DNA from 3 places in the Moellerella wisconsensis genome. Region 1 is predicted to be linked to each of the others. Evidence: predicted binding sites of a transcription regulator. Region 1 holds the regulator's gene; each other region holds the start of a gene.
What was found. Region 1 encodes LexA, which represses DNA repair genes until DNA is damaged. Its sites were predicted from a motif close to TNCTGTATGTACATACAGNA; they were not measured.
Positions count from the first base shown of each region.

Region 2: a site for LexA is predicted at 2,694-2,713, ahead of umuD (translesion error-prone DNA polymerase V autoproteolytic subunit). Genes of this name have one in related genera too.
Region 3: a site for LexA is predicted at 2,749-2,768, ahead of sulA (SOS-induced cell division inhibitor SulA). Genes of this name have one in related genera too.

Region 1 is NZ_CP093242.1:3,222,050-3,227,297, reverse strand. Features, by position in the region: gene plsB (glycerol-3-phosphate 1-O-acyltransferase PlsB) at 1-2,378, opposite strand, end outside; gene MNY66_RS14045 (diacylglycerol kinase) at 2,510-2,887, shown strand; gene lexA (transcriptional repressor LexA) at 3,036-3,653, shown strand; gene zur (zinc uptake transcriptional repressor Zur) at 3,822-4,349, opposite strand.
Region 2 is NZ_CP093243.1:261,325-266,572, reverse strand. Features, by position in the region: gene MNY66_RS17475 (BrxA family protein) at 1-237, opposite strand, end outside; one part of gene MNY66_RS17470 (IS1 family transposase) at 765-1,014, shown strand; one part of gene MNY66_RS17470 (IS1 family transposase) at 1,014-1,462, shown strand; gene MNY66_RS17465 (hypothetical protein) at 1,443-2,501, shown strand; gene umuD (translesion error-prone DNA polymerase V autoproteolytic subunit) at 2,725-3,141, shown strand; gene umuC (translesion error-prone DNA polymerase V subunit UmuC) at 3,141-4,214, shown strand; partial or broken gene MNY66_RS17450 (heteromeric transposase endonuclease subunit TnsA) at 4,387-4,713, shown strand; gene MNY66_RS17445 (AadA family aminoglycoside 3''-O-nucleotidyltransferase) at 4,783-5,248, shown strand, end outside.
Region 3 is NZ_CP093242.1:1,178,915-1,184,162, forward strand. Features, by position in the region: gene matP (macrodomain Ter protein MatP) at 199-666, shown strand; gene ompA (porin OmpA) at 782-1,852, opposite strand; gene sulA (SOS-induced cell division inhibitor SulA) at 2,208-2,729, opposite strand; gene MNY66_RS05190 (TfoX/Sxy family DNA transformation protein) at 3,028-3,585, shown strand; gene yccS (YccS family putative transporter) at 3,702-5,248, opposite strand, start outside.

The DNA.
Region 1 (5,248 bases):
TTAGCTATCACGCTGTAGAGCAACTTAGCGTTGGCTGTAAAGATATCATTATTGGTATTATCAATATAACCTTCGGAGCGCAGTGTTTCGACCAGAGTAGAGAAGACCGCTTTATCGAAGAACTCCGGGGCATTAATCCCATGCAGTACCGATAAACGCTGAGCCAGAATACGGCTCTCTTTTTCCAGCGTATTACGGCTAATCTCCGGCGTGGCATTTAATAACGACAAGGTAATAGCATACCGTTGTAATGTTTCACGAACGCCAGCCGCCAGTAATTGAAGTGGACGAATACGATGCGGATTATGCACCAACATATCGTCTTCTTTTAGAGTAATTAACCGCTGATTAGCTAACTCATCTAGCAGAATATCAATAACTTCAGACAGTGACTGTTTATCATAACGCATAAACAATTCAGCTTTCAGGAATGGATAAATTAACTCAACCTGATAATGAATATCTTCGCGTCCGATCCGCCCATGATGCAGAATAATACAGGCTATCAACGATGGTAAAACCAAGAGATGATGAATATTATTACGATAATAAGTCATCAGAACAGCATTTTCTCGCGGCAGAATAATCAGATCGCCCATGCTGTCTTTTTCGACTTCGAACTTATCCATCTGTAATGCGTGATTTAGCAGTTCATCCGCGGTTTTATTTGGCGTAGTAGCATCTGCGGTATACGGCACGTTACGCAGTAATTGCAGATAACAATCCACCTGTTCCACCAGTTGCTCACGGGTTAATGCGCGTTGTCGTGATGCCAATAATGCGGTTGAACATAAGTTGATCGCATTAGCTGCGGCTGCATTATTGATATTTACCATAATGCTTTCGGCTAAATCACTGACCGCTGGGTTTAACCAACTTGGACGTTGTGGCTCGATAGGATCGATAGATTCACGCCAGTTTGGAACCCGCTGATTTAAATAGTGACTTAAGGAAATAGGCTGACCAAAGTTAACATATCCTTGGCCTAGTTTACGCAGTTTACGCAAACCACGGATCATAGAGAAAAAGCCTTCTTTCTCTTTCTCAGCGCCTTTAAGCTCCTTCGCATAGGTCGCAACTTCCATCACATGCTCATAGCCGATATAAATAGGCACGATAGTGATAGGGCGAGAATCGCCGCGTAACATGGCCTGTAATGTCATCGACAAGGTGCCGGTTTTCGGCTGCAATAATCGACCGGTACGAGAACGGCCGCCTTCAACAAAGTATTCAATCGAATAGCCGCGAGCAAACAGTTCGCTTAGATATTCACGGAAAACAGTCGAATAAAGCTTATTGCCTTTAAAGGTACGGCGAATAAAAAAGGCGCCTAAACGTCTAAAAATAGGGCCTGCCGGCCAAAAGTTCAGATTAATCCCCGCGGCGATATGCGGTGGCACAAGCCCTTGATGATAAAGCACATAAGATAATAAAAGGTAATCCATATGGCTACGATGCGAAGGAACATAAACAATTTCATGTCCATCTTGTGCCAATTGCCTAACGCGCTCAGCGTGCTGAACATTAATACCTTGATATAAACGGTTCCATGTCCAACTTAATACCCTATCTGACAGACGAATAGCTTCATAAGAGAAGTTAGCGGCTATTTCTTCCATCATATTTACAGCATTTTGTTGCGCTTTTTTAAGCGGAATTTTCTTGCTGCGAGATTCATCCTCAACGGCTTTTTCAATCGCTTTTGACGTTAGCAATTTATTGAATAAATCTTGGCGTACCGGCAGTTTTGGCCCAACGGCAGCTAACCGTTGACGAGAATAGTGAATACGGGCGACGCGTGCCAATTTATTGGCAATAATCGAATCGGTGCCGTGTTCTTCAGCCATAACGCGCATTGATACTGGCGGGGAGAAGCGTACAAAGCTATCTCGACCTAGCCACAGAGCGGCAAAAAATTTCTGCACTCCATTAAGTAAGCGTAATTGCGGGGCTGAGTTATGTCCTTCTCGACCTGGCGAGCGACCAAACATTACCGAAGCCGGCAGCATTTGAATATCCAGATTTGGATTATTACGATGCAAATCAAGATACGCATGAAAGGTTTTGACCGAGTCTTTGCGAGGATCTGGGGAATAATAGCGGAACACCCGCGGGCCATCATCAATAAAGACATAAGCCGGTAATTTAGTGCCATTAATATCGACAGAATTTAACGGATCCGGTAATCCAATAGCCAGACATTGTTGTCTTAACGTCAATAAGTCAGCTTTTGAATGATACGGCAACACATACAGCGTCGGGCTCGTGGTATTGAGTCCTAATTCTGTAATGGGATCAGTCGGAATAAGTTTACTTTTTACCAAAAACTTTAATGGTAAATTCAACATGTTATAATATAGTTTACGCCAAAGTGACATAAATTGTTATAGCCTCTTGTTAGCAATACTGCGCAAGCATACCAGAAATCAACCCGTAGATCTGTTGAACCGAGACAACTTTTTATCACTTAATAGATTTTATTTTCCTTTATTAAAGAGAGCATTTATTGATGGCAAACCAAACAAAAGGGTTAACAAGGGTTATAAAAGCAGCAGGATACTCGATGAAAGGGTTGAAAGCGGCTTGGATTAATGAGGCGGCTTTTCGCCAAGAATCAGTTGCGGCAATTTTAGCCATTATTTTAGCTTTTTACCTCGATATAAATTATCTCGAAAGAATTTTATTGATTAGCGCCGTAGTTTTGGTGGCAATTATTGAGTTGATTAATAGTGCTATAGAAGCCGTTGTTGACCGTGTTGGCAGTGAATACCATCAATTATCCGGGAGAGCCAAAGATATTGGTTCAGCCGCCGTATTTGTGTCGATTGGCTTGGCATTATTTATTTGGGCAATGATTCTGTGGCAGCGTTATGGCATGAGTTATTAAATCAATAATAATTATTACTGACGCTTATTGTTCATTTATTATATCAATAATGCATAGGAATCCAGAGATTTCACGTATTTAACGGTTTCCAATCGCCATTTACCTGTATATACTCACAGTCAGACTGTATAAACAAACAGGGGGCGAGATGAAAGCATTAACTGCAAGGCAACAGCAGGTTTACCAGCTGGTGCGTGATCACATTTCGCAAACGGGTATGCCACCAACGCGTGCTGAAATAGCGACAAGTTTAGGATTCCGATCGCCGAATGCGGCAGAAGAACACCTTAAGGCATTAGCACGAAAAGGGGTGATAGAAATCGTTTCTGGCGCCTCCCGTGGTATTCGTTTGCTGCTAGAAGAACCAACAGAAACGCCAGGACTACCGCTGATTGGCCGCGTGGCTGCGGGCGAACCATTATTGGCAGAGCAACATATTGAGAGCCATTATCAGGTCGATCCAGTATTGTTTAAGCCACACGCGGATTTTTTACTGCGGGTTAGTGGTATGTCGATGAAAGATATAGGGATTATGGATGGCGATCTGCTAGCTGTGCATAAAACTCAGGATGTTCATAACGGGCAGGTTATTGTTGCGCGTATTGAAGATGAAGTCACTGTAAAACGTTTTAAACAAGTCGGTAATAAAGTTGAACTAATAGCTGAAAATCCTGATTTTGAGCCTATTGTTGTCGATCTGCGTGAGCAGAGCTTTACTATCGAAGGATTAGCTGTCGGTGTTATTCGTAACGCAGATTGGTATTAGTTTTTGATAGCAAAAATAACCTAATTAACCGCGATAAATGCATTGTAGTTATTGATGTATAGTTATTGATGTATAGTTATTGAGGCATAGTTAAGGTTATCACATAAATTATGTTCCGAGGCAGATGCGCTATTTTCCTCAGTGAAAATAAACCATCTGCCAACTATCTTAGATTTTCTTCTTTATATTGGTCTGACGTTGTTGATGGCTATGATCATGCCCACAATGTTCCGGATGAGCACAATTTTCTTTTTCGTAGCACTGATGACATAAACCATGATTTTCAACCACCGTATGGCGGATATGAAAATTAGCGTTTTCTGCAAGGTTAACAATCGCCGCTTCAATGACTGAACAATCACTCTCGGTGACACTGCCACAACCATCACAAATTAACATGACGGAAATATGGCTAGGATTATCCAGATGGTGACAAATAACAAAACTATTTGTTGATTCTATTTTATGGATAAATCCTTGTTCTAGTAGAAACTCCAGCCCTCTATAAACCGTCGGTGGCTTAGCCTGCGGCTCTATTTCACGCAATAAATCCAGAAGATCATAAGCACTAATCGCGCCCGGTTGTTCTGCAATGAGGCGCAATACAGTTGCACGTTGTGGCGTTAGTCTGACGCCTCTTGATTGGCAAATAGTCTCTGCCATGACGAGTAATTTATTGCCGACGATATCTTTCATTACGTGGGTATCCGGAAACAGAAGTCTGCCGATATGCTATCACAGATCTCAGCCAAAACAGATAGCTGACAGATAGCTAAAGAGGGGGAGTTGTAGGTAATGAAAATGAGAATAAAAACAAATAACATATAACAAAAAGAAAACAAAAATTATTAATAGAGATACCACAAGATAACAATAAAGTTGTATTTGAATTATATTTAACATTATTAACAGTAATTTAAATTCAAACTATCGACAAAATAACATTAAAGGTATTTTATTAATAACTCATTAATTTAAATTACGTTAAGTATTAATTTATTGTTTAATGATAGCACGACGGGGGAGTAATTATACGTACTTTTTAAATTTTTATAACTTATATATATTAATGAATAAAAAAAATTATTCGAATAAGACTTTTCTTAGCTGATTTTTATAACTTACTTTTTAAGTTTGTTTAATATGATATGAGTTATATATAAATAAAGATAAATATTGAATTATCGAATTTTTAATCTAAATAATCTCATTTATTCAGTTCATGATTTTGATTGCTGTTATATTAAACAAAATAAAAAAATCACATTAAATTTAATCAATGAATAGCATTGATATTGCCTGAGCTAAATTAAGCCAATAAACCACTGCCGTTCGGCAATATTTAGGTTTTAAACCTGTATTTTTACCTTAAGTATATTTGTACATTATTGACTATCAGTAAATGTACTTTTTTGACAAATAATTCTAAAACTATATTATTAATGCCAAGTGAAAATAAGTGTTTCTAAATATTTCATTATTTTGATGTAATCATTAAAAATGATTTTCAGCATTATAAATTGAAATTCATAAACATATCTTCACTGACTAAATGAGTATTTACTAAAAAGTAAAAATTTTAATTGAGATTAGGT
Region 2 (5,248 bases), on a different replicon from region 1:
ACATAAAAACGCAAAAGCCCAAAAGTCAGAGCTTAGGTGTTCTAGGCGTTTTCTAAGCGCTGAAGAAATACGTCTTACCGTAGATTGCGTGCGTTTCTGAAGCACATTTTCCTTATACATGGCTTTATCCCAGGCAGCTTCATCAAGCTCTTGGAGTAACAAGCCAGTAATAATGCGACACTCTCGGGTTTGTAGCGAGCCGCTGGTGAGATCGGAGTTATAGCGGAAAGGGGTCATTTGTAATTATTTGTGGGTGGAGGATAGTTAACTTATTATTGTAGTTGGAAGAGGCTGCTTTCCAAACATTAGCACCTCGTAATGCTTGTTACTGTATATTAATTTATGCTCTTAGCGCATGTTAATGGGCTATTACAATGCATAATGTCCACATCAAGATAACTGTGGCTTAACACCTGTACAAGCGAAAAAAATCAATCACCTGTCCGGAAATACGGGATCACTGTAAAGTGTTGGTGAGGCAGTCTAGGAGGGGGATTTAATTTGGGATACTGATGAAAGGATTATGATCAGTTGGATATAGGATCGTACTAAGCTGAGCGGCAGGTTAGCTAGATTAGTTAACCAGATAAGTGAAATCTAGTTCCAAACTATTTTGTCATTTTTAATTTTCGTATTAGCTTACGACGCTACACCCAGTTCCCATCTATTTTGTCACTCTTCCCTAAATAATCCTTAAAAACTCCGGTCATGTATTCAATCCGGTGATTAACCTGTAATATAGGGTAATTTATCGGAGAATATTCATGGCTAAAGTCGATGTAAGGTGCCCATTTTGTCAACAAACGCCCCCAGTGAAAAAACATGGATTAGGTAGCACTGGTCATCAACGTTATCGTTGCCAAGATTGCTGCCGAAGCTTCCAACTCGATTATAAATATCGTGCTTGCCAACCCGGAACTAAAGATAAAATTATCGACCTCACTATGAATAATGCCGGTATTCGTGATACTGCTAGGGCCCTTCATATCAGCATTAATGCGGTTGTTCGTACTTTAAAAAACTCTCGCCTAGACAGGTAACCTCTTTACCTCTTGATAATCTGCACATTGAACTCCTTTGCGAGGTCGATGAACAGTGGTCTTTTGTGACTAATAAGAAGCAACAACGCTGGCTTTGGTATGCGTGGGAGCCCCGCCTAAAACGGATTATTGCTCATACGTTTGGTCGTCGAAACAAAAGGACTCTTCGCCAGTTACTGGCTTTACTGTCTAGGTTTAATGTCGCTTTTTGGTGCACGGATAAGTTCAGTGCTTATGAGATATTGCCCAAGCAGAAACATGTAGCAAGTAAGTTTTATACGCAACGAATAGAAAGAGAGAATTTGAATCTGAGAAACCGCTTGAAGCGCCTTAACCGTAAGACGTTAGGTTACTCGAAGTCACCTGAAATGCATGACAAAATTATCGGGACATTCATTGAACGTGAACACTATCTATTATGATGATCTCTATATTGAATACACGACCAATAATACTACCTCCTATTGGGCTATGTTCTATGCGGCTATTTTTAAAGCTCTATCTTATCAAACCAATATGCAACACCCACTTGGAGAACAGTCCCCTCAGTCTCACAGAGGGAATCTCTCTACACCGTCAAACTACTTGGCAGGGATTAGTGATCATTTAAGGAATCATGCATTTGAATATTTAATGATGGATTTGTTGCGGTCAGAATATGGAGATATTACACGAGATATTTTAGTTACCAGACTTTTATCTCTGTATGGCATAACTGATTTTGAATACAAGTATCTTAATATATATAAAATGGGTAAGGATAGTATTCACCATAAATTACAATTAAAAAATTCATTTGATATAAAGGTCATAACACCTAAAAATCCTAATCTTCTAGCTTGCTCAAAAACAAATTATCAGGCGTTTACCTTTCCTATTCATACAGCTTTTGAAAATTTTCCATATTCTGACTTGCTACTTATTGTTTCTGATGGAAAAAATCATACCTATGGTTTTTTAGGTGAAATAGAAGGTAAAAATGGACAACAATTGTTTAGAAATAGCTACTGGTCAAAAGGAAAAGGTGATTATGCAACTTTTGCAATAGGGATTTCCAGTAAAAACACACTGAAAATAGGTGCCGAAAAACACCAACTTAGTCACAACACAGTAATTTTTAGTGATGAAATGAATAGGCAAATATTGAACTACTCAAATTTCTCAGCCTTTGCTGTTGATTATGTTAAAGCGGTTAATAATATGGAGCTATTTTTCAATGGACAAACAAAACATCTTAGCATAGAGGATAAAGGTCACGCATATATCACTGATATAATAATGAAAAATTGGGATAAACCAAGCGGATATATAATTGAATTACTGAACCAACATGTAATTTACGCTTATAGTCATGCATCAACATTATATAACCTATTGGACCCTGAAACCAATAAGCTCTCTTTTAAACCGAATATGCTGGCATTAGAAAACTCATATTGCTTACATCAAGTAAAAGAATAACAGATATAGATTCATCCAATGAGAGGTTTGCCGCTCAAAAAAATATATTTTTTACGTTAAACCTCTGTTTTCGATAAATAAAGTATTATGAACAATGAGCAATATGAGGGGTGTTTAGGAAATTTCATCGGGTATGGCGTAGACAAACAACATAATCCTTAGCTTGCAATTTCCTAACTCTGTTGCATACAATGCTGTATATCCGTACAGTATTGAGGCTTTCATGAAATTAACCTTATGCAACGTTGAGAAAACACTTCCGCTTCCTTTATTCGCTGATCAAGTACAAGCCGGTTTCCCGTCACCGGCGAGTGACTACTTAGAGGACCGCATTGATTTAAACTCTTTGCTAATCAAGCACCCTTCAGGCACATACTTTTTACGAGTATCTGGTACTTCTATGATGGATGCACAAATTCTAGATGGAGATATCGTCATAGTAGATAGTTCGATTGATGCAAAACACGGAGATATCGTTATTGCTTCACTCGATGGAGAGTTTACGATAAAACGGCTACAAACCAGCCCTGTTACTGCTCTTATACCCATGAACAGCAGCTACTCACCGATATACATCAGTGATGGTGAAGAATTAAGTATATTCGGCACTGTGACCTACATTATTCACAAGGCGAGATAATGTTTGCCTTAGTTGATGTAAACAGTTTCTACGCCAGTTGTGAGCGCATTTTTCGCCCTGATATTGCCAATAAGCCAGTTATTGTTTTATCAAACAACGATGGTTGTGTTATTGCACGTTCAAAGGAAGTGAAGTTGCTTGGGATCAAAATGGGGGCTCTATACTTTGAGATTCAGTCTCTGATTAAAAAGCATGATATTCAGGTGTTTAGTAGTAACTACGCCCTTTATGCTGACATCAGCAACCGAGTCATGGACACACTATCTGATTTTGCCCCAAGAGTAGAAACGTATAGTATCGACGAGCAGTATCTAGATATGACCGGCATGTCTAGATACTTTCCATTAGAAGATTACGGTCGCAAGATACAACAACGAATTTTGCAGATAGCTCATGTACCGGTCGGTGTTGGTTTTGCTCAAACTAAAACACTGGCTAAACTGGCAAACCATGCTGCTAAAACATGGACCAAAACAGGCGGTGTAGTCGATTTGAGTGCTACTTCACGCCAGAAACGGCTCATGTCCCTTGTGCCTGTTAATGAAGTATGGGGTGTGGGTAGAAAAATAAGTAACCGGCTAAATGCTATGGGGATAGTTACAGCGCTTGATTTGGCTAGGGCTGAAACAACCATGATCCGTAAAACATTCGGTGTGGTTGTAGAACGCACTGTGAGAGAGCTGAACGGTGAATCTTGCATCGAGCTTGAAGAAGTAGCAAAAACTAAAGAGCAAATCATTTGTTCACGTTCATTTGGAAAAAAAATTGAGCTCTATGAGCATATGCATCAGGCTATCTGCGAGTATTCAGAGAGAGCAGCAGAGAAACTTCGAGCTGAAAAACGAGTCTGTTCCTTTGTTTCTGTTTTTATCCAAACCAGCCATTACGCCAGCGGACCTCAATACTACAACCACCGTTCTGAACGGTTAGAATATCCAAGTGCTGATACAAGAGACATTATCAATGCAGCAGTGCGTCTGTTAAAGACCATCTGGAAATCGGGAGTTAAATATCACAAAGCTGGCATCATGCTCACTGATTTTTCTGATCCATCTGTCAATTCTAGTAATTAACACTACTTTACAAAATAAAGATCTACTCTTGAGTATTTTTTTCAATAAACATGGAAGAAAATTATAGAAATAAATCATGTGTGGACGAGCAATTAAGTTGAGAAACAGACAAAATAGTTGAGAACTTTTAGAGGTCTAGTTATGCTGTGAAAAAGCATACTGGACTTTTATTATGGCTAAAGCAAAATCTTCATTCTCAGAAGTACAAATTGCCCGTTGTATTAAAGAGGGGCGTGGTCAAGGGCATGGTAAGGACTATATTCCATGGTTAACAGTACAAGAAGTCTCTTCAGCAGGTCGTTCCCACCGTATTTACTCTCATAAAATGGGACTAGTTCACCATTTGCTCTCTGATTTAGAACTTGCTGTTTTTCTCAGTCTTGAATGGGAGAGCGGCGTGTTGGGTATACGTGAGCATTTTCCCTTATTACCTAGTGACACCAAGCAGATTGCAATAGATAGTGGCATTAAGCATCCTGCTACTCCGGCTATCGACCAAGGGTAGTCATTCGAAATAAAAGTAGATACCATATTAACCATGACTACTAAACTAGATACCATATTAACCATGACTACTAAACTTCCAGAATCGATAGCAGACCAATTATCCGATACGCTATCAATTTTAGAAAACCATCTTGGTGAAACTATTCAGGCGGTTCATCTGTTTGGTTCTGCAGTTGATGGCGGTTTAAAACCATTTAGTGATATAGACCTGTTGATCACTGTGAGTACTCCTTTAGGCGAATCAACTAGGGTGGCATTGATGTCCGACCTGCTGTTGGTATCAGCTTTTCCAGGCACCGATGCTAAGCGCCGTGCACTTGAGGTGACTATATTGGCACAAAAAGACGTGGTGCCGTGGCGATATCCGGCGAGACGGCAAATGCAATTTGGTGAATGGTTGCGTCACGATATCAATGCAGGTATTTTTGAGCCGGCAATGACGGACCACGACCTAGCTATCTTGTTGACGAAGGTGAGGCTGCATAGCCTAGCTTTGTATGGTCCAGCAGCTCAAGAGTTTTTCGATG
Region 3 (5,248 bases), 1.5 Mb from region 1:
AAAATAACAGAGTGTTGTTAGAAGGGGAGAAAATAGATTATAAATGGAATTATATCTTATTGTGTGATTCAGTATGATATTTAGACTGGATAATTTCGACTTATTTTATTTCTACAATGAAAAATTACTTTAGATTACTTTTTTTTGCTTCAAATATTGCTAATATGACTACAAGTTACATTGTCACAGAGAAAAATAATGAAATATCAACAGCTTGAAAACCTTGAATGTGGTTGGAAGTGGGATTACCTCGTCAAGAAAGCACGAGAAGGCGGATCTATCACCCGTTATATCGAACGTAGTGCTCAAGAACAAGCTATCTCTGATTTACTAAAGTTAGAAACTAACCCAGTGGAGGTTTTACACTGGATAGCTAAGCATATGGATCCAAAACTCGATAATCGAATGAAACAGAGTATTCGTGCCCGACGTAAACGACATTTTAATGCAGAGCAACCCCATACTCGTAAAAAGTCGATTGACCTAGATTTTTTAGTTTGGCAACGCTTATCTAATTTGGCGGTTAGGCGCGGTAATACATTGTCAGAAACTATTATTCAATTGATTGAAGATGCTGAGCATAAAGAGAAATATGAGAATAAAATGAGCAGCTTAAAGCATGATCTTCAGGAAATATTGGGTGAATCTAAAAACGATAGAGAGTGATTTCCCTTTTCTTACAACTATTTTTACTACTATTTATGGCCGCCAATAAAAAACCCCATTTTCATGGGGTTTTTTGAGATACTTTCGAAATATACCTAGAACAACTTAATTAATATTAAGCGCCTGGTTGAGTAACAACTTCAGTTGTACCCTGGATTTCGATTTCTACGCGACGGTCTGGAGCCAGACACTCGATCAGAGCTGCACGGCCTTTAACATCGTCACATTTGTTGCCAGTAACTGGATCTTCTTTACCACGGCCTTCTGCAGAGATTGCAGAAACTGGAACGCCTTTAGCTACCAGATAATCTACAACTGACTGAGCACGTTTCTGTGACAGAGGCAGGTTGTAGTTTTGAGAACCGATACGGTCAGTATAACCGATAACAACTACACGGCCTTGAGTTGGGTCGATGTTGCTCAGTTCAGAGAACAGTTCGTTCAGAGCTGATTGACCTTCAGTTTTCAGAGTTGCTTTGTTGAAGTTAAACAGAACGTCTGAACGCAGTGTGAAACGTTTGTTTTCAACAACTGGAGCTGGCTCAACAACTGGAGCTGGAGCTACAACTGGCGCTGCTTCTTGATTGAAGCGGTAAGCCAGACCAACACTCAGCATGCCGTTATCTGGACGAACGCCCAGGTTGTCTTTATCACCCATATGGCTTACCCATTGGTAATCCAGACGAGTTGCCCAGTTTGGAGTGATTGCGTATTCAACACCCAGAGCGTAGACTGGAGAAACACCAGTATCGTTTTCTTTAAAGCGTTCGCCACCTTGGTTAGCTTTAACATCTGTACGCCATACCATACCACCCAGACGTGTATAAACGTCTAAGTCTTCCATTACTGGATAGCTTAATTTGGTAGTCAGAGAAACACCCATAGATTTCAGATCACCGCTGTTATCTGAACCTTTGTATTTCATTTTACCAAACCAGTCGTAGCCCAGTTCGAAACCTAAGTATGGGTTATACTGATAACCAGCATATGCACCCGCACCCAGTTGATCACGGTCAGTTTTACCGCTACCTACTGAATCGAAATCTGAAGGGGTGAATTTAGTGTTTTCGTAATGTGACCAACCTAGTTTACCACCGGTATACCAAGTGTTGTCTTTTGGAGCTGCTTGCGCTGCAGTTGCAAACGCCGCTAGTGCCACTGCTACTGCGATAGCTGTCTTTTTCATTTTTTACGCCTCGTTATCATCCAATTTTGGCATGGCTTCAATGAGCCTTATTATTAGCCATTGGTTTAAAATACTTGCTAAGTTTTACAGTGCATTATGTGAAAAAAAACATCAAAAGTAAATATAATGGCACTACCTTAACAAGCTAAAGTCTACAACGAACTCGAAAAGATACAAGTAGACAGTGCAAAAATAGCGATAAAAAAATAAAATTTGATGGATAAATCATAGAGATAAAAGAGAATGTTGCTTTTGTGATTAGTTGCTTATCTCTTTGATATAAATTGATTTTTAGTATGTATTTTACCCATTTAATACCAAGTGTTAAATTTAGTAAGAAAATTCTTAATCTAGCTTAATGATAACGATTAGGCTGAATTTTTAAGAGATTTAGCTGTCGAGAACAGGGATTAACGATATTATTTATAATCTGAGGCCTCATAATTAGTCCTATTGCCCCCCCTAATAGCGCAGCTTTTTCCAGACGCGCAAAATCGTGATCTTCGAGTTCGGGCAACCAACCTAAAACAATACTGTAATTTCCACTATTTAATGCTTTTTCCATCGCATCGATGGTCGTAATTGAATCAATATGATTCAGTTGCATAATTTTATGTAAAGGGAGCCCAGATTGCGCTAGCCATTTTTTACTTAATTTTTTATTAGGGCTTAACCATAGTAACCAGCGTGACTGGTCACCAAATTGCCGTAATAAAGGAAGTAAAAGATAATCAACAATCGGGTGCTGATCATTATAGACTAATTCACTGATCATGCCTTCCGTCAAGGATGATTTTTGTGTTTGTTGATGAACTAACCCTTTCACATGTGTGTTCAGAGAATATTCAATTGTATCATTCCATGAATAGATGCTCATAATCTACCTCACCATTATGCACTGTATATATGTACAGTAACTGTATATTTATACAATATCAAGATTATTTTTACGAAGTGCTTCGCAAATTTCAATGTTTATAACGGCAATTTGTACAGAACTTTTAGTGAAGTATCACAACGTGATAATTATCTAATTAATTGTAAAAAATAAAAAAATTAAACTTTTAGTAGGGAACTAATCTCATGGATTTAATCTCAAAAAGGAATTTGAGCTAATGATGATACCAGAACAAAAATATCGCTATTTAGCGCGCTTATTTAGTAAATATGGCGAAATGAAAAGAAAAAATCACTTCGGTGGTTATTGTTTGATTATTGATCATGCCATCGTTGGTTTGGTTATTGATGGTGAGTTTTATTTACGGGGGTGCTTATTTGCTCAAAATCACTTTGAAGCTATCGGACTTAAGAAATTAATTTATAAGAAAAAAGGAGTTCTTCTTGAGCTCAGATATTATTGTATACCAGATAAAGTTTGGCAGTATGAAAGTCGATTTTTATTTTATGTTGATCTTACTTATCAAGCTGCTATGGAAGAACAGTTATTAAAACAAAAAGTTGAGGGGCGTATAAAAGATTTACCCAATATGAATATGGCGTCAGAGAGAGCGCTAGGTAAAGTAGGAATTTATCACGTTGCAGAGTTAAAATTGATTGGAGCAAAAGCCTGTTATCTGAAATTAAGGCAATATAATCATTATCGCTTAGGGATTAAATTACTGTTTGAATTAGCGGGTGCGATTGCTGGTTATCATAGTTCAGTTTTACCCCATGATCTGAAGCAAGAGTTGATACGCTGGTATCACACCGTTGATTGTAGCTGTTCAGAATAACATATAATAAGTATAAATTAATTAATCAAAAAAATAACAGGAGCGAGGGAAAATACGCTGGAGTTGCCTATTTTCCCTCTTAATTACACACGGATTTTTTTGTATTAGTGTGTTGATTATGACTGCTGCGATTTAATACTTTGAATTAATGAGCTTATCTCAGGTAATAATTCAAGTAATAGCCGAGTTTGCTCCATAATAAGCAGCGCCTTGTCATTATCATGCACAGAAAAATGATCAATCCGTTGAATTAAGCTTTGAGCCAGATTATCTGATTTTTCTATGACGCTATTATCGCCGGCAAGGGATGACTCTACAAAGCAAACCGTATCATTTAAAATGGATAAGATTTGTGTATTCTCAATTTTCTCTCTATGAGCCCCTAACGCAGATATATAGCTTAGTAAAGTATGATTTAAGCAGAGTAAACGGAAAGCTTGTTCTTGTGTGGTGTGATAAGACTTGGGGTCAGTCGCCATATTGGAGACCACAGAAGCAAATTCAGCATCGCTATTATGTGCATCTCTGCGAGCCACTCGATATTCTAAACGGTTATCTTTGCCTTGATGATATTGGATTAAAATTGCATCTAGATAACGACAGTTATTTTCCATAGTGCGATTAATGACTTGAGGTAGTTGGCGAAATTTCCAATCAGGCCAGATAAAACTCACCGCAAGCCATGCTGTTCCACAGCCAATTAATGTGTCGATAATCCGTGGTAATGCCACTTCAAAGCCTTCACCAAGTAAATTGAAGCTGAATAGGACTAATAAGGTAATAAATAATGTGGCTTGAGCATATTGGCTATTTCGAAACACAAAAAATAGTAGACCAGAAATAACAATAAGGACTAATTGACCTTCAATAGAAGGAACGAAATACAGAATAGGTAAGCCGATCAGTACGCCAGCTAGCGTTCCGATAATCCGCAGGGCTAATCGCCGTTTGGTAGCATTATAATTAGGCTGGCAGACAAATAAGCTGGTCAATAAAATCCAATATCCGCGATTTAAATCAAATAATTGAATAAATGCATAGCCAAAGCACAGCAGTATAGACAATCTAACTGCGTGACGGAATAAGGCTGATTTAGGCGTTAAATGGCGTTTGAAACGCTCGATAATATCTCTAAATCCTGATAGTGATTCATCAGATAATTGAATATTATCTTTATTCTCAAGATCATTAGGTTCTTGTTCTAGGCTCAGCCCCTTTAATTGAATATCGATTCCTTTAAGATTTTTTAGCAAATTATATAATGCATTAATTTCATGACTTGCCGGATGTTGCTGTTTAAGCAACTGTAATGAAGCTTCTAAGTAATTGAATGAATGCTCAAATCTCGGATTATGATTATACTGAGTACGTAGCAAGATTGATTGTGCGACTTGTTGGCAAGCGCGAGCTTGCATGGATAATAAACGCTGAAACCGGAATAAAATATCACTATGGCGGAATGAATGGCTTAAATTTTTATATTGAATATGTGAAGAACTTGCACGTTCATGAATATCTTGCGCCACAAAATAATAGTGTAACGTATGGCGTGTACCTCGTTGTCCTCGGTCTCCTTTTAAGCGACTGAGTAACACTAATTTAGCCTGATTCATCGTATTAACTAACGCGCTATTAGCCATAGTTAAGTCAAAGATAGATTGCT